One region of the Bacillus spongiae genome, then DNA from elsewhere that is predicted to be linked to it. Evidence: riboswitches for the same ligand, from Rfam matches in the RefSeq annotation. Region 1 holds a riboswitch; the other holds the start of a gene.
The links. Region 1 has a riboswitch for cyclic di-GMP ahead of WAK64_RS10745 (EAL domain-containing protein). Riboswitches for the same ligand answer to the same signal wherever they lie in the genome.

Region 1 (3,159 bases):
TCATAAGGGTATTCTGCTAGACCAATTGAAAGGGATACCAACTCTTCAGGGAACGTGGATTGTAATGCACGATCAATCTCCTCATGAAAATGCTCATCCTCACTTGTCGTAATGATAACAAATTCATCCCCTCCCCATCGAGCAACTACGCCTTTATCTTGAAAACAAGCCAACAATACTTTAGCGATTGTTTGCAATACTTCATCACCTTTTTGGTGCCCATAACGATCATTTATTCTTTTAAAATCGTCTAGATCAATTAACTTTATATAAAAAGGAGCCTCTGCTTTTTTTTTCTTTTCAAAAGCCTTCAAAAAATAATAGCGATTATACGCCTTTGTTAAAACATCAATATTTGCTATATAGCGATATTTATCGTAGTAATAAGCCAATAAATAACCTAGAATACAAAGTAAACTAAACGCAATAACAAGGCTAATGTTTATTACTTCAATTGCAAACATACTACTAAAGTCATAATATCTACTTGCGATAAACAATAATATAAAACCTGTTATAAAAAATAGAACTAGCGTACGCCCATGACTTTTCATATATCAAATCACCTATTCCTAAGAATTATTTTTACCGCTAGGATGTAGGATTTTCTTGTTATGGTAAAAAGTTTAACGGAAATGATTCACATTTTTCTACAGAATGTGGCTTCCCTAAGTAGTACCCCTGTCCGAAGTGTACGCCTATTTTCCTTGCACATTCTAGATCTTCTTCTGACTCGATTCCTTCTAACACGATATGGTCCCTTGCTAAAAAATAAACAAGACTTTTTAGAAAATGTTGTTTACGAGCGTGTTTAGATAAATCTTTACCAAAATAACGATCAAGCTTGATAATATTTGGCTCTAATTCAATAACTGAACGAATCGAAGATTGTCCCTTTCCTAAATCGTCCAGCGCTACTAGCGCTCCTATACTTTTTAAATCATGAATACTGTCATTTAATGTTTCAAGATGAGGAATTGCTTCCGCTTCATTAATCTCGAATACCATTCTGTTCATCGGAAATTGTACATCTACAATGGCTTCTTCTAAGAAGGATTTAAAGGAAGGATTGAGCAGCGTAGATGGAAGAATATTGACGGATAACCTTGGATAGATTAATTCATTTCTGTAGTGAAACTTGTACACTCTCATTGCCTCTAACATAGAAGCACAATCAAGTTCAAACAATAGTCCTTTTTTGTCTGCCTCTTGAAATAGTGCAGTAGGGGAAGAAAAATACTCACATCTAATTAAACTTTCGTAACCGGTAATCTCCCCCGTATGAACAATGTGAATGGGTTGAAAGACATGTGTGAATAACCTCTCTTTAACGATTTTCTCAATTGGAACATTCATCATAAGTATCTCTGTCGCTCCTTCTCTTTTTATAAGAATATTCTCTAAATTGAGGGTGAACCACTTATGTGGTTCTGTATCAACTGCCAAATCCATAAAAAATAGCTACCTCAAAAAATGGGCAGCAATAAAAATCGATTCCTTTGAATTTCGCAACTGGCTGGCATTGCTCATAACATAGCGTTAGCCCCTTTAGCTTTGCGTCCTAATTTTTCAATTAGTTTGCCCATTTACATATTCTTTTAGCTAGGGTTATTCTACCATAAATGACAGTGATTGAATACACTTTCAACGATAAATAACCACATATTACTACTATAATTTACATTATTAAATAGCACATTTATTGGAAATAAAAGACAATTAATTTTATTGAAATACCTATCTTTACTATCACTCTATTATTCAAAAATTATTATTAAAAATCCTTTTCATATGTAATGACACCTGAAATCGCTCTTATATAGGACACCCCACCCTTTCAATAGCTAATCATCTTATAGTTTTTATGTGCATTCCTTATACTGGAATATACTCTATTTATTAGAGATTTCCCAAAAAAGATTGACAGTCAATAGCTGACTGGATAGAATGTTTAACAATATACTTTTTAAAGAAAATAATTACTACCTCGTATAACCTTGGAAATATGGTCCAAAAGTTTCTACCAAACTACCGTAAATTGTTTGACTACGAGGAAGAGAGAATATTCCTATGACCTCTCCTTCCTCATACGTCTAGAGAAGGAGAGGTTTTTTATGCAGAAGAAACAACAGCTTACCCAACTCATAAAAGCAGCAAGTAAAGACATACTAGCTGACGTCGTGATTAAGAACGGACAAATCGTAGATGTATTTAATGGTGAATTGCTTACTGGAGACATCGCTATTCATGATGGTATGATCGTTGGCATTGGAGAATATGATGGGAAGACAATCATCGATGCAAAAAATCAGTATATATGCCCGGGCTTCATTGATGCTCATGTGCATATTGAATCTTCATTAATTTCACCCTCTGAATTTGCGAAAGTAGTCCTTCCACATGGTGTCACAGCGATTATCACAGACCCGCATGAGATTGCCAATGTTTCTGGAGTTGAGGGGATACAATATATGGTTAGTAATTCAGAAAATCTTCCATTAGAAATATTTTTTATGCTCCCATCAAGTGTGCCAGCAACGCCGTTTGAACATAATGGTGCGACACTACTGGCAGAAGATCTCAAACCTCTTCTACAGAAAAAGCAAGTACTCGGTTTAGCGGAGGTGATGGATTTTCCTTCCGTTAAATCAGCAGAAAGTTCTATTCTCGATAAGCTTACGATGACATCTCAAATTGATGGTCACGGAGCTGGTTTGGATCGTGATGGTATTAATATTTATCGTGCTGCTGGAATCCAAACTGATCATGAAGCAACAACTATTCAAGAAGCGAAGGAACGTCTGCAAAGAGGAATGCATCTATTAATTCGAGAAGGCTCTGTCGCCAAGGACTTATCAGCTTTACTTAATGTTGTGACACCTCATAACATGTCACGTTGTATGTTTTGTACAGATGACAAGCACTTAGATGACCTTATTACAGAAGGTAGCATCGATCACAATGTGAGGCTTGCTATCCAGCTTGGTTTAGCACCCATCACAGCGGTGACAATGGCCTCCTTCAATGTAGCTCAATGTTATGGCCTTCAGACAAAAGGGGCTGTAGCACCAGGGTTTGAGGCTGATTTAATGTTCGTTGATAACCTTGACTCCTTCAACATCACAAGTGTCTATAAAGCAGGCAAACTTGTAGCATCCG
Region 2 (3,159 bases), on a different contig from region 1:
ACAAAAAGGTGATTCTTTATTTTTTTACCATCGGAATGATTGGAAATGAAGGAAAGGGTGGTGAAGGTTGATTCTCGAGGTTAGATACTTTAAGTTGCAACTGAATTAGTTCTGAACGTACTAATCCTAGCTTGACGATAAATTCTCCCATTAACTCTTCTAATTTTTCCATCCTGTTTTCTTTTGAAATCATTTGAACCTCCTTATGGAAGAATGGCTTCTACCGGAGAAAAAACGGATTCATCCATTTCTTCTTTAGCTTGTCTATCATTTTTACTCAAAAATTGAATACTTTCACCTAACACTTCTGTGACGTATACTCGTTTTCCTTCACTATTGTCATAGTTCCTCGTTTGAATTTTCCCCACGATGCCGACGATCGAGCCCTTTTGACAATACTTCTCGGTGTTTTCTGCTATTTTATTCCAAAGGGTACATAATACAAAATCAGTATTATATTCACCCAAACGATTTCGATAGTGTCTATTGACCGCTACCGTCACATTGACTACTGATTTCCCATCTTTTGTTTTCTTTAAAATAGGATTTTTCACCAAACGACCAACGAGAGTCACGTGATTTATCATTTCTCCCCTCCTTTCTACCAATATTGTAACAGGAGCTAAAAAAAGAGTAAAATTGTAAATTTAGATAATTCAAACTAATTTCACTACAAAAAACAAAAATTCTTCTAGGGGAATTTTTATTTTTTCTTGAAAATAACTCATTGATTATCTTAATGTAACAAAGTTCATTTATTTTCTTATGGTGTGTTCCAGTTTTTACTATGATATAATTTTTATAAATTGTTGGACAAGGAGGATCAAGATGAAAACATTCAAAATTATTACATTTCAAGTCGTAGATGATGAAGAAATTAAGACGATTGATATTAAAGATGGATTAATTATTAATAAAGAAGATATGAAAGGTACTTGGTTAATTGAAGCGTTTACCTCTCTAAAATATTACGACTACCTCCGAGACATTCAACAACGAAAAAATGATACAGAAATTCGGGTGGTCATTACTCATGCCCAAAACGATCCTGCTTCTTTCTACATACATATAAGAGGGATTAAACAAATTGACGGGAAAATAAGCATATTGATGGAGGGTCATTTAAAAAAAGTGCCGAAAGATTATGCAGAGCTACTTCTTAAGGACCTTGTAGAACAAGGGCTTAATGGAGCGCATTTAATTGACACCTTTCGAAAAAAAATGAGATATAAACCTAAGCTTACTTCAAGTGGAAATGAAGAGTCCTCCAAACAATTTTAAAAAAATTTATTTCCTCCCCTTGTTCTTTATTAAAAACATGTGTTAATTTAATATATAAAAGCGATTATAAAAATATCACGAGGTGTCTCTATTATGATAGGCGAGCGTGTAAAACTACTTCGACAAGAAAAGAAAATGTCCATGACCGAATTGGCAGACAAAGCAGGCGTTGCAAAATCATATTTAAGTGCAATTGAACGCAATCTGCAAAAGAACCCATCTGTTCAATTTCTCGAGAAGATATCTTCTGCATTAAATGTATCCATTGATTCTCTATTATTTGATTCAAAACAACCAAATGCATTAGATCCCGATTGGGTAGATATCGCTCAAGAAGCGATGACTTCTGGTATTACAAAAGAACAATTTAAAGAGTTTATCGAATTTAATAAATGGCGCAAAGAACAAAAATAAAGTCTTGCAGTTATGCAAGACTTTTTGATATTACCGGTTCTATATTCTTATTTTGTGATATCTTATGCGTTTTAAGAAAATCTCTAATTTCTGTTTTCGTAATTCCCTTCTCCAATGCTTCCTGTACTAATTGCAACCATTCAAGGTCTAGTTCTGCTTTAACCACTTTCCATACCTCCTAAAATACTTATGTATTTCAGGCAACCCAGCCATCTTAACTAATCATAATGACAGTCGTAGATCTGAGGCTTTGCGTCCCCATCTTTCAATGGGTTTGCCCTTGAACTGATACGTACGATTAATATGTACCTATTATACATATTAATCTAATGTTTTTTTGTAACTTTTTGTCTTTAATACTAAATTTTTTTTGACTTTTATCGTCAAATTATGCTATTTATTGACACGCTTCCATCCAAATTATTACCAATGCTATTATTGAGTTTTATTTATTTGTTTTCTGTAAGCTTCTAACTTTTTTTGAATAGGTATGTAACTAATTGATTTGAACGAGGAAGAATTTGCATCCAAAAACGAAGCATCCGTTAGGTCCTGACCACATATTGGACACATCCAATCTCCAAGTTCTGAAGCACTAAATGAAGGTCTTTTACAACGTGAGCATAATTTTTTATACATAATCCTGCTTCCACCTCATTTTATTGTCTAGTTTCATCTCTACAAATTTTCTTTTGCATAATCTGTCGCACTTTAGATGGTCATTTGCTAAGTACGGCACGTTCACCAATAAGAACTTTGTTTCATTATAACGAATTGACGGAAATTCTGAAAGGTTTTTTTCATTATAATGAACAATTTTTCAATTATTACTGCAATTTCATCCTTTTATCCTCTTTCAAAAATGATTAACGTTCTATATAATGAACATATTAGACAATAAAAGGGGAAAAGAGATGGTAGGAAAAAAAATAAGGGAAATGAGAAAAATAAAAGGATTTTCAATTAATGAACTGGCCCAAAAATCACAGGTTTCTAAGTCTTATATTAGTTCCATCGAGAGAGGAATCCAGCGCAATCCGTCCTTTAACGTTCTAAATCGCATAAGTGAAGCACTTGATTTGCCACTGGGGGATTTTATTGTGATGGAACAACAGACATCTATTCAGGAAGAAAAAGTAGACCAAACTTGGTTATCTTTACTAAATGATGCTGTTGAAAATGGTCTAACTAAAGAAGAATTTATTAAGTTTACCGACCTTATGTACAGCCAGAAGCATGACCGTATTAAAAAGGATTCAGCCATTAGGCATTTTCCAGTAAAATAAGAAAGCAGGGTTTCCCCTGCTTTTAACTACTCAGTTTCACGTGTTTCTTCAGTTTCTTCTTCCTCTTCTGGACCTACATCCATATTATCTTCGACGTTTGTATCTTCATTTAAATCTTGGTCACCATAGTCTTCTACATCCATGTCTTCTTCTCTTTCTAAGTTATCTTCCTCGATGA

Region 2: it holds a riboswitch for cyclic di-GMP, as region 1 does, so the genes downstream of both, WAK64_RS18900 (anti-repressor SinI family protein) here and WAK64_RS10745 (EAL domain-containing protein) in region 1, are expected to answer to the same signal.

What each region holds. Positions count from the first base shown of each region.
Region 1 covers NZ_JBBAXC010000007.1:202,324-205,482, reverse strand. Annotated here, with positions in the region: gene WAK64_RS10750 (GGDEF domain-containing protein) at 1-554, opposite strand, end outside; gene WAK64_RS10745 (EAL domain-containing protein) at 613-1,452, opposite strand; cyclic di-GMP riboswitch class I at 1,505-1,593, opposite strand; purine riboswitch at 1,968-2,069, shown strand; gene ade (adenine deaminase) at 2,115-3,159, shown strand, end outside.
Region 2 covers NZ_JBBAXC010000020.1:22,764-25,922, reverse strand. Annotated here, with positions in the region: gene WAK64_RS18920 (hypothetical protein) at 17-193, opposite strand; gene ssb (single-stranded DNA-binding protein) at 204-587, opposite strand; gene WAK64_RS18910 (YwpF family protein) at 829-1,281, shown strand; gene WAK64_RS18905 (helix-turn-helix domain-containing protein) at 1,375-1,695, shown strand; gene WAK64_RS18900 (anti-repressor SinI family protein) at 1,706-1,861, opposite strand; cyclic di-GMP riboswitch class I at 1,892-1,984, opposite strand; gene WAK64_RS18895 (helix-turn-helix domain-containing protein) at 2,610-2,981, shown strand; gene WAK64_RS18890 (hypothetical protein) at 3,008-3,159, opposite strand, start outside.